DNA from 4 places in the Burkholderia sp. BCC1999 genome. Region 4 is predicted to be linked to each of the others. Evidence: riboswitches for the same ligand, from Rfam matches in the RefSeq annotation. Region 4 holds a riboswitch; each other region holds the start of a gene.
What was found. Region 4 has a riboswitch for cobalamin ahead of cobG (precorrin-3B synthase). Riboswitches for the same ligand answer to the same signal wherever they lie in the genome.
Positions count from the first base shown of each region.

Region 1: linked by a shared signal. The riboswitch ahead of U5809_RS07220 (FecCD family ABC transporter permease) and the one ahead of cobG (precorrin-3B synthase) in region 4 are both predicted to bind cobalamin.
Region 2: linked by a shared signal. The riboswitch ahead of U5809_RS30625 (CbtB domain-containing protein) and the one ahead of cobG (precorrin-3B synthase) in region 4 are both predicted to bind cobalamin.
Region 3: linked by a shared signal. The riboswitch ahead of U5809_RS04185 (TonB-dependent receptor domain-containing protein) and the one ahead of cobG (precorrin-3B synthase) in region 4 are both predicted to bind cobalamin.

Region 1 covers NZ_CAJPHP010000004.1:155,267-159,472, reverse strand. Annotated here, with positions in the region: gene cobT (nicotinate-nucleotide--dimethylbenzimidazole phosphoribosyltransferase) at 1-496, opposite strand, end outside; gene U5809_RS07225 (ABC transporter ATP-binding protein) at 558-1,370, opposite strand; gene U5809_RS07220 (FecCD family ABC transporter permease) at 1,367-2,482, opposite strand; cobalamin riboswitch at 2,524-2,776, opposite strand; gene U5809_RS07215 (ATPase) at 2,931-3,281, shown strand; gene U5809_RS07210 (cell division protein ZapA) at 3,278-3,592, shown strand; RNA gene ssrS (6S RNA) at 3,674-3,855, shown strand; gene U5809_RS07200 (EVE domain-containing protein) at 3,927-4,206, shown strand, end outside.
Region 2 covers NZ_CAJPHP010000028.1:97,852-102,057, forward strand. Annotated here, with positions in the region: gene U5809_RS30615 (LysR family transcriptional regulator) at 1-694, shown strand, start outside; gene U5809_RS30620 (CbtA family protein) at 722-1,444, opposite strand; gene U5809_RS30625 (CbtB domain-containing protein) at 1,458-1,667, opposite strand; cobalamin riboswitch at 1,700-1,843, opposite strand; gene U5809_RS30630 (histidine phosphatase family protein) at 1,890-2,477, shown strand; gene U5809_RS30635 (inorganic phosphate transporter) at 2,646-4,206, shown strand, end outside.
Region 3 covers NZ_CAJPHP010000002.1:281,484-285,689, reverse strand. Annotated here, with positions in the region: gene U5809_RS04200 (Dabb family protein) at 1-579, opposite strand, end outside; gene U5809_RS04195 (hypothetical protein) at 569-913, opposite strand; gene U5809_RS04190 (AraC family transcriptional regulator) at 1,080-2,138, shown strand; cobalamin riboswitch at 2,227-2,420, shown strand; gene U5809_RS04185 (TonB-dependent receptor domain-containing protein) at 2,635-4,206, shown strand, end outside.
Region 4 covers NZ_CAJPHP010000012.1:4,714-8,919, reverse strand. Annotated here, with positions in the region: gene U5809_RS18615 (precorrin-2 C(20)-methyltransferase) at 1-355, opposite strand, end outside; gene U5809_RS18610 (precorrin-8X methylmutase) at 352-978, opposite strand; gene cobG (precorrin-3B synthase) at 971-2,335, opposite strand; cobalamin riboswitch at 2,442-2,633, opposite strand; gene U5809_RS18600 (hypothetical protein) at 2,781-3,077, shown strand; gene cbiE (precorrin-6y C5,15-methyltransferase (decarboxylating) subunit CbiE) at 3,201-4,206, shown strand, end outside.

The DNA of each region.
Region 1 (4,206 bases), on a different contig from region 4:
GCGATGCATGGAGGCGCACGCGCGCCGCACCGGCGGACAGCGCCGTCATCGCCTCGTCACGCGACATCGCCGGCTCCGCCGCGAAGTTGCGCGTGCCGCGCGCGACCGGCAGCGACACCAGCCGGTCGGACAGCGGCAACGGCGACGCGACGCCCGCATCGACGATCTCCAGCGTGCTCTGCGCGACGCCCGAGAACGCGTTGATCGCCGCACCGCCGGCCAGGAAGTTCGCGACCATCTGCGCGGTCACCGCCTGCGGATAAGGACTGACACCCTCGGCCGCGATCCCGTGATCGCCGGCGAACACGATCGTCACCGGGCGCTGCACGACCGGCCGTTCGGTGCGCTGGATCAGGCCGATCTGCAGCGCGAGCGCCTCGAGCTGGCCGAGGCTGCCGGGCGGCTTGGTCTTGTGGTCGATCACATGCTGCAGGCGTATGCGCAGCGCGTCGTCGAGCGGCGCGATCGCGGGCGGGAAGTGGGTCGGAGTCGTCATCGGGAAGCCGTGTCGTGGGCGCGGCACACGCCGCGCATCGGAAGAATCGGAAAAGGAAAGTTCATTGTCGCGCAGGCCACGCCGGCAACAGCGCATCGCGGCCGTTCTCGCGGATCAGCACGAGCGGATAGCCGAATGCGTCGCTCGCGCGTTCGGGCGTCAGCACGTCGTGCACGGGGCCGGCCCACGCGCGACCGCACCCGTCGAGCAGCAGCGCATGCGTCGCGAAACGCCGCGCGAGGTTCAGGTCGTGGCACGAGAACAGCACCGTGCGCGGGCCCGCATCGAGCCATGCGGTCAGCGCGCTCAGGCAGTCGATCTGGTGATGCAGGTCGAGATGCGCGAGCGGTTCATCGAGCAGCATCAACGGCGCATCCTGGCACAGCGTCGCGGCCAGCGCGACCCGCTGCCGCTCGCCGCCCGACAGCGACAACACGTCGCGCGACGCGAGCGCGGTCAGGTCGAACGTCGCAAGTGCATCGTGCGCGGCCGCGCGATCGCCGTCGCGCTCCCAGCCCCAGCCACCGAGATACGGAAAGCGGTTGAGCAGCACCGTGTCGAATACGGTCGCGCTGAACGCGTCGTGCAGTTGCTGCGGCATCAGCGCGCGGCGCTGCGCGAGTGGTTCCGGGCGCCACGCGGCAAGCGGCCGGCCGTCGATCTCGACTTGTCCGCCGGCCGGCGGCTGCAGCCCCGCGAGCGTCGCGAGCAGCGTCGTCTTGCCCGCGCCGTTCGGCCCCGCTACGCACCAGATCTCGCCGGGGCGGAAGGCCTGCGTGAACCCGTCGAGCAATGTGCGCGCGCCGGCCTTCAGCGTCAGGTCGACGGCCGCGTAGCGCAGGTCGCTGCCAGCGTGCAGTGCGGCATCCGTCATCGCATCGGTCTCCTCAACAACATCCACAGGAACACCGGCACGCCGATCAACGCGGTCATCACGCCGACCGGCAACTGTGCGGGCGCGATCGCGGTGCGCGCGAGCAGGTCGGCCGCCATCACGCCGCCGCCGCCCGCGAGCATCGCGGCCGGCAGCAGCATTCGCTGGTCGTTGCCGAACGCGAGCCGCAGCGCATGCGGCACAACGAGGCCGACGAAGCCGATCGTGCCGGCCGTCGTCACCGCAGCCGCGGCGGCCAGCGACGCGACGAGATAGATCCGCACGCGCAGGCGCGCGACGGGCACGCCGAGCGCGAGCGCGGTCGCGTCGCCACGCAGCAGCACGTTCAGTTGCGGCGCGACCGGCAGCGCGACGCAGGCGGCCAGCAGCAGCGCGCCCCATGCGAACCACGGCGTCGTCACGCCGTTCAGGTCGCCCGTGAGCCAGAAGATGATGCCGCGCAGCCTCGCATCGGGTGCGAGCGACAGCAACAGCGTGACGAGTGCGCCCCACCCTGCCGCGATCACGACACCCGTGAGCAGCAGGCGCGGCGACGCGTCGCGCGAATCGCCGCGCCACAGCTCGCGGCGCGCGAGGCCGAGCACGAGCGCGACCGAGACGAGCGAGCCGGCAAATGCGGATGCGTCGACGAGCCACCACGCGCCGCCCGCGATCATCGCGACGAGCGCGAAGCCGGCCGCGCCGCCGGACACGCCGAGCACGTAGGGTTCCGCGAGCGGATTGCGCAGCAGCACCTGCAGCAGTGCTCCGGCCAGCGCGAGCAGCGCGCCGCACGCGAAGCCCGCGAGTGCACGCGGCAGACGCAGCGTGCGGACGATATCGGCAAACAGCGCATCGCCGCCATGCGGCACGAGCGATGCAAGTGCCTGCCACGGCGACATCGGCACGCTGCCGATCGACAGCGATGCGACGAACAGCAACGCGACCATGGCGGCCAGCGCGGCCCAGATTGCGGCAGCGCGCGCGGCGCTCATGCCGTGCACGGCCGCGCGCATGACGCGCGGCGCATCCGCTTGAGGTTGCCGGCCGGACGTGACAAGGACGCCGCGCGGACGATTGGGGTCAGCATCGAAGAACATTCCGTGAAGCATTGCGCGCCCCGCCTCCCCGCAGGCCGCGCGTCACGAAGCCCGTGCGGGCTTCCCGTCTCGGCCGGTATCCGGGCTGGCGGCGGTCCGGCTCGCCTTCCCGCGCGTTTCAAGCGCAGTGGCCCGCGCCCGCGTGCGACACCTGCACGCAAAACGCGCCCGAGCCGGCCTGCGTCGGGAGACGCGGCCGCTTACCGTTGCGGGGGCAGCGCAGGTTGGCACGCTCTCGAAGCGCACGCCCTGCTTCCCGTTTAACCGCGCGTGCCACGCGCGAGCACCGAGGCGGCGCCAGTTTAGGAGCCGGTCGCGCGAGCGTCAAGGAAGCGTCAGGACACGTACGGGAAGCACCGATTCACGGCAAGAAGCAGGGGTGTTACGACTGGAAACGATACAGATGTCGGATTGCGCGTTATTCCGCGCTAAAATGCTGGGTCTTTAGAGGACGCAGCAAATGCTCAACGAACTCGAAACCTTATCTCAAAATATTGGCCGTCTGATTTCGCTGAACAAGCGCTATCACGCGGAACGGCTCGCGCTCGAGGAGCAGGTCGCGCAATTGCGCGCGGAAGCGGACACGGTCCGCGCGGAACTCGCGGAACTTCGCGACGAACGCAATGCACTCGCGGCCGAGCGTGACACGCTGTCGGCAAAGATCGACGACGCCCAGGTGAAACTGAACGCGATTCTCGAAAAGCTGCCGCGCTCGAAAAGCGCGGAGCAAGCCGACAACCAGCTCGACCTGCTGGATGCGCAGGCGCGTACGGATGGCGATGACGCGGCCAGCCACGGAGAACATGCATGAGCACCAAGCAGATCGAAGTCTCGATTCTCGGCCAGCCCTATCGGTTGGCCTGTTCGGCCGAGACCGAAGCGGCGCTGCTCGAGGCAGTCGCGCGTGTCGACGCCGAAATGTCGAAAATCCGCTCGAACAGCTCGGTACGCGGCACCGATCGCATTGCGGTGATGGCGGCGCTGTCGCTCGCATCGGAATTGCTGCGGCTGCAAACGAGCGTGCGGCACGGTGAAGCATTTCCGGCGGAGGAAATCCGTCGTACAATGCACCAGATGAACGAACAGCTCGGCGCGGTGCTCGCACAGCACGAGACGCAGTAACGTTTTAATCGATACGTCGATTCCCCTTGATCTCGGCGGTCAACGGTGGTCAAATTGGCGCATCGAATCACAGTTCAGTCAGCTTCCCTGCCTGGTTCGCCAAGGTCATATATTCCTTGAACCAATGCCATGTGCACGGTTGCGGAAATTTGTAGCACGGGCGCGCGCGTCACTCTGTCTGATGTACCCGAAGTGCTGCTAACTGCGACCAATTCTGAACCCCAGGTTCAGGATGCCGGCCTAGCGGCCAAGGCGGGGACCTATCCAACGGCATCGGGCACGTCCCGGTGCCGTTTTCTTTTGTAGCAGCCTCTTTCTGCGTCGATCACGATCCATGCAATACTGGCTGATGAAGTCCGAACCGGACGAAGCGAGCATCGACGATCTCGCCAACGCACCGCAGCGCTCGCTGCCGTGGACCGGCGTGCGCAACTATCAGGCGCGCAATTTCATGCGCGACACGATGAAGATCGGCGACGGCGTGCTGTTCTATCACTCGAGCTGCCCCGAGCCGGGCATCGCGGGCCTCGCCGAAGTATCGTCGACGCCCTACCCCGATCCCACGCAGTTCGATCCGGCAAGCCCCTATTACGACCCGAAATCGACGCAGGAAG
Region 2 (4,206 bases), on a different contig from region 4:
GCTGCCGCAGTTCGAGCTTGCCGAGGAGCGGATGAAGCAGTACGCGAAGGGCGAGCGCGGCACGCTGCGCATCGGGATGGAGTGCCACCCGTGCTACCAGTGGCTGCTGAAGGTCGTGTCGCCGTACCTGTCGCGCTGGCCCGACGTCGACGTGGACGTGAAGCAGCGCTTCCAGTTCGGCGGTATCGGCGCGCTGTTCGGCCATGACATCGATGTACTCGTGACGCCCGATCCGCTGAACAAGCCGGGCCTGCGCTTCGATCCCGTGTTCGACTACGAGCAGGTGCTGGTGGTCGCCGACTCGCACCGGTTCGCGAACGCCGACTACGTGACGCCCGAGCAACTGACCGACGAGATCCTCATCACGTACCCGGTCGAGACCGACCGGCTCGACATCTACAACCAGTTCCTGACGCCGGCCGGCATCGTGCCGAGGCGGCACAAATCGATCGAGACCACCGACATCATGCTGCAGATGGTGGCGAGCGAACGCGGCGTGGCCGCGCTGCCGAGATGGCTGGCCGACGAGTACGCGGACCGGATGCCGGTCGTGCCGGTCAAGCTCGGCAAGAAGGGGATCTCGAAGCAGATCTTCCTCGGCATTCGCGAAGCGGAGGCATCGATCGACTATCTGGCCGCGTTCGTCGCGCTCGCGCGCGAATCGACGTGGAGCGCGCCGCGCATCCTGCGCTAGGCGCGCTCCGCTCCGTTGCGCTGTGCGTTACGCGGCGCGCACGCCGACGCGTTCGCTGCGCTCGACCCACGCGCCGAACAGCAGGCCGATCGTCGTCCACATGATCACCTGCATGCCGATCGCCGCGACGCGGAACTTCCACAGCACGGCGGCCGGGAAATCGGCCGGCAGCTCGCTGACCGACGGCAGCCCGATCTGCACGGCCGCGATGATCGCGACAAACACGAGCCCGGCGACGATCGACGCGTTCCACTGGCCGAGCTTCGCCAGCAAATGGCGGCGCACGCTGACCGAGAACACCATCGTCGCGACCGAGATCGCGATCATCAGGAAAAACAGGCCCGTGCGATAGCCGATCGTGTCGGGATCGCCGACCGACGGCGGATTGGCCGGGTACTTGAGGTTCGGCACGATCACGAGCGCGACGAACGCCGCCAGCGCGAGCCACGCGGCCAGCGGACGGGCCGGAAGGCGGCTGCCCCGCCCGTAGGCAAACGCGAAGACCAGCGAGAACAGCCCGCCGAATGCCGCGCCGTAGGTCACGACGCCCGTCAGCAGCCCGAGGCCGGCCTGCGTGTGGCGGCTGACCAGCTCGGGCTCCGGTGCGTCGCCTTTGGCGGCGTCGGCTTTTTCTTCGAAGGAGATCGCCTGATCGACTTGCGGTTCACCGACGACTCTGGCGAAACCGAACGTGAGGAGGCCTGCGGCGATGCCTGCGAGCATCCCGCGCATGAGCAGCTTTCCGACCATCATGACCTCCGCGTCAGTGGCAGGGAAAGCCGAGCAGATGGCGGCCGTCGTGGACGAATTCGTGGACGTACATGCCCGGCACGAGCGACGTCGCGCCTTGTTCCGCGCCGACGAAATAGAGGGCGAGCAACAGGATCAGGCCGACGAATACGGCCCACGGCAACAGTTCACGGACGGGGATGGGTGCCGGCACGACTGCCGGCTTCAGCACTGCTTCGCTCATGGATGCACCTCAGGGGAATCGCGCCCCGACAAATGTTGGATGGGTACGAAGGCAGGTCTGGCTTCCGGGATCATGGATTCCCCGGTTACAGTGGCGCGACCGCGCCGGAATTGCACCGGCTTCCGCGTTTCGTATCGGGCGAATTGTACGCGCGAACGTTCGTGTATTGAAGTGATCGCGCAAAGGCGATCGCGTCCCGCTCCGGCCCCCCCGAAAACCGACATGACCCTGCATGCCTCGCTACGCCTGATCGCACACGCATCGACCCGGGCGATGCGTACCGGCACGTTTCCCGACGACGATCCGCTCGATACACACGGGCTCGCCGAAGCCGCAGCGCTACGCGACCGGTGGGCGGGTACCGCCGGCGTGCTCGTGCTATGCAGCCCTGCTTGCTGCGCGCGGCAGACCGCCGATGCGCTCGGCCTTGATGTCGACATCGACGACGCGCTGCGCGACATCGATTACGGCAACTGGCGAGGCCAGCGCTTGCACGACCTCGCTCGCGACTTGCCGGACGAACTGGGTGCGTGGATCGGAAATCCGTCGGCGTCGCCGCACAGCGGTGAATCGTTCGAAGCAACCATGCGCCGCGTCGGCACATGGTTGAACGCGCTGCAGCACGACCGCGACATCGTCGCAGTCACACATGCGCCAATCGTCCGCGCGGCCGTCGCACACGTGCTGCGGATGGATTCGAAGGCAGCAACCCGCATCGACGTCCCGCCGCTGTCCTGCACGACGTTCGTTGCGTCGCCACATGGCTGGACGTTGAGCGGGGACGACGATCGGCGCGACACTCACGCGTGAGCCCCTTCCGCGTCGCGGTCACGATGTGAATCGCGATACGAGCCGACGCGTCTCGCCGCAAGCACACCTTACATCGCTGTAAGACACACCGTTCGTGATCCCGACTGTCATCAAACTGACTGCTGGCCGCAGATAGGATCGGACGCGGTTCCCTTACGAGATGCCGTCATGAATCAACCTGCTTCGTCCGCACCGAACAACTCGGGCTCCGTCGAACGCACCAGACAGGTCGGCTATGCCGTCTTCCTGCTGGTGCTCGCGCTCGGTGCGATCTATATCGCCACGCACCTGATCGACGATCTGTCGCCGGTCCGCGAAGGGAAGCTGTTCCCGTACCTGCTGCTCGGCGCCGCGCTGCTGATCGCGCTCGGCTTCGAATTCGTCAACGGCTTCCATGACACCGCGAACGCGGTCGCCACCGTGATCTACACGCACTCGCTGACGCCCAACGTCGCGGTGATCTGGTCCGGCATGTGGAACTTCCTGGGCGTGATGGTCTCGAGCGGCGCCGTCGCATTCGGGATCCTGCAGTTGTTGCCGGTCGAGCTGATCCTGCAGGTCGGCAGCGGCGCGGGTTTCGCGATGGTGTTCGCACTGCTGATCGCCGCAATCGTGTGGAACCTCGCGACCTGGTATTTCGGGTTGCCGTCGTCGAGTTCGCATACGCTGATCGGGTCGATCATCGGCGTCGGGCTGATGAACCAGCTGATGCACGGGCCGTCGGGTACGAGCGGCGTCGACTGGGGCCAGGCGCTCGGTGTCGGCAAGTCGCTGCTGTTCTCGCCGATCGTCGGCTTTCTGTGCGCAGCGCTGCTGCTGCTCGTGCTGAAGACGCTCGTGCGGATCCCGGAGCTGTACAAGGAGCCGCCGAAGGATCAGCCGCCGCCGTTCTGGATTCGCTGCCTGCTGATCCTGACCTGCACGGGCGTGTCGTTCGCGCACGGGTCGAACGACGGGCAGAAAGGGATGGGCCTCATCATGCTGATCCTGATCGGCACGGTACCGACTGCGTATGCACTGAACAAGGCCGTCACGCCGGCCGAATCGCAGACGTTCGTGGCGGTCGCGACCCAGGCCGCCGCGACATTCGGGAAGTATACGAACGGCGTCGCGCCGTCCGCGAACCCGCGCGCCGACGTCGAACACTACGTGCAGCGTCGTGAACTGACGCCCGCCGTGCTGCCGGCCGTGCAGCAGCTGTCGACGTCGCTCGCGACCGCGGTCGGCGCGTCGGGCTCGATGGCAGCCGTGCCGCAGCGTGACGTCGACAACGTGCGCAACACGATGTATCTGGTGTCCGAAGCAATCCGCCTGATCGAGAAGTCGGGCCAGCCCGCGTTCGCCGCCGACGACAAGCTCGCGATCGACAACTATCGCAAGCAGCTCGACCACGCGACCAAATTCATTCCGACGTGGGTGAAGGTTGCCGTCGCGATCGCGCTGGGCCTCGGTACGATGGTCGGCTGGAAACGGATCGTCGTGACCGTCGGCGAGAAAATCGGCAAGCAGCATCTGACGTATGGACAGGGCGCATCGGCCGAACTCGTCGCGATGCTGACGATCGGCGCCGCCGACGTGTACGGGCTGCCGGTGTCGACGACGCACGTGCTGTCGTCGGGTGTCGCGGGCACGATGGCGGCGAACGGGTCGGGGCTGCAATGGGGCACGGTGCGCAGCCTCGTGCTCGCGTGGGTGCTGACGCTGCCGGCGTCGATCGTGCTTGCCGGCG
Region 3 (4,206 bases), on a different contig from region 4:
GATCGTATCGACCGTCCAGTCGGGGCTTTCGGCATCGAACCGGCGGTCGACCCAACCCCAGTGATACGGATGCAGCAGGTATTCGCCGAGCAGATCGCCGACCTGCGCGAATTCCTGTTGCCACACGTGCGTCCACGCGCCGGGTGTTTCGATCCGGTTCAGGCGCCAGTTGCGGATGCCCGGCATGAACGCGGGCATCCGCAGCAACTCGTGCTCGAGCAACGCGACCTGTGCTTCGCTTGCCTGCGGGCGCACACGCAACATCAGCGTGCGCCAGATGCCGTCGCGCAACGCGGGCTCGCGCAGGCCGCCGCCGATCGCGCGGCACGCTGCACCGTCGAGGCGCGCGATGCCGGGCAGTTGCGCCAGTGCGGCGAATTCCGCTGAGGAATCGACAAACCGTTCATCGCGCAGCACGTCGAGCGTGTAGTCGCCCGCGCCCCAGCAGCCTTCGAGATTGCGCGCGAGCGCCACGCGTTTCGCGCCCGGCAGCGCGTGCGCGGCTTCGCGCAATGCGTGCTCGATCGCTTCCGCGTCGCGATCGGCCGAAACGAATACCTGTGCCGTGTCATGCCGCATGGTCGACCTCCGTCAGCGCGGGCAGCGGCGCGTTGGCGTCCGTCATCACGTGACGGCGGCGCGCATCGCACAGCCCGTCGACGGCCATCCAGAACGCGACCACGTCGCCATCGGTCAATGCGCGCATCCGGTAATAGGCATACGCATCGTCGACCTGCCACGTCAGCCACAGGGTGCTCGGCTGCCCCGGCGCCGCAACGGGCGGCGACACCCAGCGGCAGGCCGCCGTCAGTCCGCGCGCCGCATGGCCGGGCAGGTAGCGCTCGCGCAGCAGCGCGAGCACGTCGGGAATGCGCTCGGGCGCGAGCGTGATTTCGTCTACGATCTGGATCATTCGCGTATCGTCCGTGGTCGTTCGGGTCGGGATGCATGGCCGGCCTACGCCGTTCCAGCGAGGCCGAAGGCGGCCAGCGTGGATAGCATTCTTGCGTGGGGGCTGCTCGCGAACCCCTACCGGCCCGCTCACCGGCCCCTGTCGCAACGATCAGAACGGGAGACTCATGAAACAGCGTGTATTGCCGGCGAGCGGACGCGTGCTGCCGGGTCTCGGCGCACGCCTGCTGAACGAACTCACGCGCAGCGGCACGCCTCCGGCCGACCACGCGGCGCACGCGCCGCAAGCGGCGGCGACCCCGGGCGGCTTCGTCGCGCTGTACCGCGACGCGATCGAGCGGCTCGAGGCGCAGGTCGCACGCGGCGACGGCCATCCGCCGATGCGCAAGCAGGAAGTCGACCTGATGTGCCGGTGCCTGCTGAGCTGCGCGACGCTCGCCGACGCGATCCGCTGCGCGCGCGACTTCTGCGAAATGTTGACGCCGCGCGCCGGCGTGCTGTCGCTCACGGTACGCGACGGGCGTGCGACGTTCCGGATGGATTCGCTGCGGCGCACGCGCAGCCCGGCCACGTGCCTCGTCGACCTGACCGGGCTGTTCTGCTATCTGCAGCTGTTCGGCTGGCTGATCGGGCAGCCGCTGCGGCCGACCGACGTGTGGCTCGGCCATCCGCGCCGCGACGACGCGGTGCCGCTGCTCGGGCTGTTCAACGCGCCGGTCGACGTCGGCCGGAAAACCTATGGCTTCGCGTTCGATGCGACGCGGCTCGATTGCCGCGTGATCCGGCAGCCGGGCGAACTCGACGCGTTTCTCGTCGACTTCCCGTTTCGTCTGATCGATGCGCCGCCGGCCGTCGTGTCATGGGCGCAGCAGGTGCGCGGTTTTCTCGATGCGGCGCTCGCGCGCGAACAGGCGCTGCCGGCGCTTGCGGAGCTGGCCGCGTGGCTCGGCGTCAGCGAGGCGACGTTGCGGCGGCGGCTGGCGGCGGAAGGAAGCGGCTATCACGTGCTGCGCGAACAATGCGTGGCCGATGCGGCCCGACGATGTCTGCACGAGACCGACTGGCCGATTACCCGCGTGGCCGCGTATCTCGGCTTCGGCGGCGAAGAGGCGTTCCGGCGCGCGTTCGTGCGCTGGAACGGCGTCGCGCCGAGCCGGTTCAGGCGCGATCGCATGACGCACGGCCACCCCGATTCTTCAGACAAGAAACGCGGCACCGGCGCATAAGGGAAAGGATTCGGAAAGCGATTGCCGGGTAATGACGTTTTTTCGCATCCCGCGCGGTGCGGCAATTGACTCGCCCGAGCGCGCGCCATTACCCTTGCGCGCTGATGGTTCCCAGGGATGGGATCAAAAGGGAACGCAGGAGGGGCAACGCCTCGAATCTGCGGCTGCCCCCGCAACTGTGAGCGGCGAATTCGTGCCACTGCATGCCACTGGGAAACCGGGAAGGCCTGCACGGATGACGACCCGCGAGCCAGGAGACCTGCCATCGACCCGAGGTCCAGCAGCCGCACCGGGCGGGGTGTCCCGATGTGCAAGCACCGCCGCTGGCGGCCGCCCGTTGCATGGACGAACCGACCTCAGGATCCGTCAGATGTCCTTCATTCCCGAATCCGCTTCCCTGCCGGAAGCGTCGCACCGACACGCCGTCGGCACGCGCAACCTGCCCGCCGTCCGCTCACGATCGCCGTATGCGCAACGCGCTTTCTCTCGCTGTCTCATGAATATTCGTTACCTGCTCGCCACGTCCGCCGCCTCCGCGCTGCTCGTCCCGATCGCCCATGCCGCCGGCGACACCGCGCTCCAGCCGCCCGCCCAGCCAGCGGAAAGCGTCGACCTGCCGACGATCAGCGTGACCGACACGCGTCGCCTGCCCGAATCGTTCGACGGCCGCTATGCGTCGACCCAGGTACTCACGCGAACCGATCTCGACCGCCTGTCGCCGAGCGAGCCGAGCATCACGCAGGCGCTTGCGATGCTGCCCGGCGTGACCGTTTCGCAGACCGGCGGCCCCGGCTCCTCCGCATCGGTCAGCATCCGCGGCTCGTCGGCGAGCCAGGTCGCCGTGTTCATCGACGGCATCCGGATCGGCTCGCCGACTACCGGCATCGCGCCGTGGGCCGACCTGCCGACGGAAGCGTTCGAACGTGTCGAGGTGATTTCGGGGCCGGCCGCCGCGTCGTTCGGCGCCAACGCGATGGGCGGTGTCGTGCAACTGTTCACGCGCCGCTCGTCGAACCAGCCGAACCAGACCACCGTGTCGTTCGGCGGCGGATCGAACAAGACGTTCGACACGCAGCTACGCACGTCGGGTACGGTGCCGTCGACCGGGCCGCTCGCCGCGCTCGGCGGACTCACCTACTCGCTTGGCCTGCACTCGTACAACACGGCCGGCATCGATTCGACGCGGCCCGTCTTGCCATATCACGAGGACGGCCGCAATCCGTATCACGCGCAGGATCTCGATGCGCGCCTCGGCTACGCACGCGACAACTGGTCGATCTCGACGTTCGCGCTGTATCACCGCTCCGACCTGTCCTACGACAACAGCGGCTATGCGAACCGCCAGCTCGATCATCAGCTGACGACCGGTCTCGCGTTCCATCTCGACATCACGCCCGATACGCAGTTCGACCAGTCGTTCGGTTATGCGAACGATCGCCAGTTCCTCTACGCGAGCGATCCGTCCATCCCGACCGACCAGATCAATTCACAGCGCATCAGCACGTCGACGTCCCTGACCCATCAGGAGCGCGGGTTCCACCTGTTCGGCCTGCCGCTGTCGGGCGAGAGCAAGCTCGCGTACGACTTCACGCGCGAACAGGCATTCCTGCCGATCGACGCGCCCGGCGGCATACCGACGCGCAACGACTCCGCGTTCTCGCTGCATCAGTCGGCCACGCTCGGCAGCGTCACGATGTTCCTCGCGGGGCGTCGCGAGATCATCGCCGGGCAAGGCGTGAACACGGGCAATGCCGCGCTGTCGTGGGCGATCACGCCGGTCTACACGGCGCGCGTGTCGTACGGCAACGCGTTCCGCCTGCCGAGTTTCAACGACCTGTACTACCCCGGCTACGGCAATCCGAACCTCAGCCCGGAACGCAGCACGTCGGTCGAGGCGGCGCTCGACGCGAACACGTCGTACGGCACGTTCTCCGCCGCGATCTACGACACGCGCGTCAACAACCTGATCGCGTACAACCCGGCGACGTATTCGCCGATCAACATCGGCCGCGCACATATCCGCGGGATCGACCTGTCGTACAAGGGGACGATCGGCCGCTACACGCCG
Region 4 (4,206 bases):
TGTACGAGCCGTAGAAGAACGGGTCGCCTTCGCAGATCACCGCGACGTCGCGCCCCGCGTCGAGGTGTGCGGCGACGATCTCGGCTGCCGTGTCGTAGAAGTCGGCGATCACCGTCTCGTAGCAGAGCGGCGGCGGCAGTGCTTCGGTCGTCACCGGATAGACGAGCGGCAGTTGCGTCTGCCCGTCGAGCAGGTGCGCTTCGACGATGCCGTACGCATTGCCTTTCTTGCCCTTAGCGACGAAATACGCGACCACGGGCGCCGCCTGCAGCACGCGCAGCGCCTTGATCGTCATCAGTTCAGGATCGCCGGGGCCGACGCCGACCCCGAACAGGCGTCCGCGTGCGGTCGTCATTCGACCTCCGTCGCGAGCGCGTTGACCGCGGCGGCAGCCATCGCGCTGCCGCCGCGTCGGCCGAGCAGCGCGACGTACGGCACGCCACGGCTGTCGGCATCGAGCATCGCCTTCGATTCGGCCGCGCCGATGAAGCCGACCGGAAAACCGAGGATCAGCGCGGGGCGCGGCGCGCCGGCGTCGAGCATGTCGAGCAGGTGGAACAGCGCGGTCGGCGCATTGCCGATCACGACGACGCTGCCCGCGAGATGCGGACGCCACAATTCGAGTGCGGCGGCCGAGCGCGTGTTGCCGAGATGGCGCGCGAGATCGGGCACTTCCGGCTCGCCGAGTGTGCAGATCACGCGGTTGTCGGCCGGCAGCCGCGCGCGCGTGATGCCTTCGGCGACCATCCTCGCGTCGCACAGGATCGGCGCGCCGGCCGCGAGCGCCGTACGGCCCGCCGAGCCGGCGCCGGCCGAGAAGCGCAGGTCGTAGACGACGTCGACCATCCCGCATGCATGGATCACGCGCACCGCGAGTTTCTCGAGGTCGGGCGGAACCTGTGACAGGTCGGCCTCGGCGCGGATCGTCGCGAACGACTGGCGATAGATTTCCTGCCCGTCGCGAATGTAGTCAAGCATCGGTGGTGTCCTGGCTGTGCCGCGCGCCCGTCAAACGGGCCGCGGCCTGGTCAATCGTCAGATGGCGCGCAAGCGGGGCGCCGAGGCCCTCGGCCGCGTCGCGCCGGTAAAGGTCGTAATGCGCGGGCGCCACCGCGACGAGCGTATGCGTCGCGGGATGCGGCATCGCGCAATGGCGTTCGCAACCGGTCAGGTGCACGTCGACCGGATGGCCGATGCGCGCGGCGAGTGCGAGCGCGTCGTGTTTCGTGTCGGCGCGTGCTTTCGCACAGCCCGCGCTGCCGGTACAGGCGACGAGTGTCGCAAGCGGGTCCGACGGCCGGCACACGAGGCCGAGCGACGCGAGTGCGTCGAGCGTGGCCGGGGCGCGTTCGTTCGGCACACCGTGCAGAAACACGCCTTGCCACGGCGTCATCGACAGCGTGCCGTCGCCATCGGCTTCGGCCAGCGCGGCGAGCCGTTCCAGCTGCGTCGCGTCGAGCCGCCCGAGCACGCATTGCGCACCGACGCTGCCGCGCGCCGCATCGAGCGACGGGCGCATGCCGAAACGCAGCGCCCGATCGGTGCGCGTGCGCCGCCAGCCGGCGAGCGCGAGATCGGCCGTGAGCGGGAAGGGCAGGTAGTGCCGCGCGCGTTCGAGTAACGCGCGTTCGCCGCACGCTGCCAGCAATGCGCGCATCCGCGTGACATCGGCTGGCGCGAGATCGAGGAACGCGAGCAGCAGTGCGCGGACCAGCGCGACCGCCTGATCGGGCGACACATCGACCGACGCAGGCCGGTCGCCATCTACGACCGGCGGGCAGCCGGCCAGCCCGGCCGCGATGCGTACCGCGCCGTCGGCGCGGCGCCATGCGGCCAGCCAGATGTCGTGCGGATGGTCGAGCTCCACCACCGATTCGCCGCCGTCGAGCTGGATCGAGAATTTGGGCGACAGCTCGCCACGGCGCGGCTCGCTGGCCAGCATGTCGAGCAGCGGAATGGCGAGTGCGTGGCTATCGATGAGCGCGGCGGGATCGTGCCCGGCGAGCGGGCTGAGCATGATGTTGCGGACGTCGTCGCTCGCGGCGAGCGCGGCCGTATCGTTGGCCGAACCTGCCGCCGCCTCGGCGCGCGGGCCGAGCCCCGCATCGAGCAACGCACGCGTCAGCGCGTCGGCGGCACCGTCGCGAATGCCGCGCAGCTGGAGATTCGCGCGATTGGTCGCGTCGATCGCGCCGGAGCCGTACGCACGTGCGGCGGCGGCAATCGCGCGCGCCTGGCGTGCATCGAGCCGGCCGCCCGGCAGCTTGATCCGGCACAGGCCGCCATCGGCGGCCGCGACCACGCGCACGAGCCCCGGGCAAGCCGACGGGCGCACGACGGGCGATGCAGGAATCGAATCGGGGGCGGAACTCAACGGGATACCGGGACAGTGTCGCGCCGCGGCCAACGCATCGGTACACCCCGCCCGACGCCGACTGGCACGCACGCACTTTCTGGCCGGCAGGTCTCCTGGCTGACAGGTCGGCGCCGGCTCCCGGCCTTCCCGGTGAAACCAGTGGCATGAAGGGGAGATCGGCTCGCTGTCTACAGTTGCGGGGGCAGCCACAGCGGCGCGTGGCGCGCCCTGTGTTCCCTCTTCGGCCCCGAAGGGCACCGGCGAACGAACGGCCGTAGGATACCCGATTTTCACGACGCTCCGGCATCGGCGGGTTTGCCCTGCAGCCGCGTCGCAGCACGGCTGCGGCGGACTGCGCGAGCGCGCGCGGATGGTACGATTGGCGGCTCGACATCCGACCGGCGAGCCGCCGGGATCCGCAATGATGAAACTCGGCAGGACGGAGCTGTTCGGCATGGGGATTGCGCTGGCCTTGCTGGGCATCCCCGCATGGATGCTGCTCGCATTCACGCTGATTCCGTTTGCGCCGTCCGCGCAGTGGCCGAAGAATGTCGGGCTCGTCGGCCTCGTCGTGCCGATCGTGGCCGGCGGAACCTGGCTGTTCAGGCGAGGCGGTGTGCGGCCGTTCGTGTGGCTGCTGCTCGGCTGGCTGCTGGTCGCATCGATCGCCGGCATGTATCTGACCTTGCTGAACTACCTCGGCGGCGCGCCGCACGGCTGACATCGCTGCCGCATCGCGTGTCCGGGCAGGCGGTGGCGACGGGCGTCAACGAATCAACGCGCGGCAGCACGACGGCCGCGCATCGCAATAAATTGCAGGGAATCGAACGATGGGGAAGGGTGCATGACGGCGTGGCTGACGGTAGTGGGCATCGGCGACGACGGTTACGCGGGGCTTGGGCGCAGCGCACGTCGCGCGCTGCTCGACGCGACGCTCGTCGTCGGTGCGAAACGGCATCTCGACATGCTGCCCGCACGGCTGCGTGCCGAACGCGAAGCGTGGCCGTCGCCGTTCGATCTCGCGGGCGTGCTCGCGCGGCGCGGCTCGCCCGTTTGCGTGCTCGCGAGCGGCGACCCGATGCTGTTCGGCGTCGGCGCGACGCTCGCGCGCCAGCTTTCCTCCGATGACTGGCGTGTGCTGCCCGCACCGTCGTCGCTGTCGCTCGCGGCCGCGCGCCTCGGCTGGGCATTGCAGGACGTCGGCGCGGTCTCGCTGGTCGGCCGTCCGCTCGCGACGCTTGCGCGGCATCTGCTGCCGGGCCGGCGCCTGTTCGTGCTGAGCGCCGACGGCCGCACGCCGGCCGCCGTCGCGGCCGAACTCGCCGCGCGCGGCTTCGGGCCGACGCGCATCAGCGTGTTCGAACATCTGGGCGGTCCGCTCGAGCGGCGTCTCGACGGCCTCGCGCAGGACTGGAGCGTTGCGGAAACGGCCGCGCTCAATCTTGTCGCGCTCGACTGCCAGGCCGGCCCCGACGCGCCACGTCGCGCGCTCACGCCCGGCCTGCCCGACGATGCCTACCGCCACGACGGCCAGCTCACCAAGCGCGACCTGCGCGCGATGACGCTCGGGCGCCTCGCGCCCGCGCCCGGCGAACTGCTGTGGGACGTCGGCGCGGGCAGCGGTTCGATCGGCATCGAATGGATGCGTGCGCATCCGTCCTGCCAGGCGATCGCGATCGAAGCGCATGCGGAACGGCAGCGCTTCATCGAACACAACCGCGACGCGCTCGGCGTCCCGGGCCTGCAGCTCGTCGCGGGCCGCGCGCCCGACGCGCTTGCAGGGCTCGCGACGCCCGACGCGATCTTCATCGGCGGCGGTGCGACGGCGCCCGGCGTGCTCGACGCGTGCT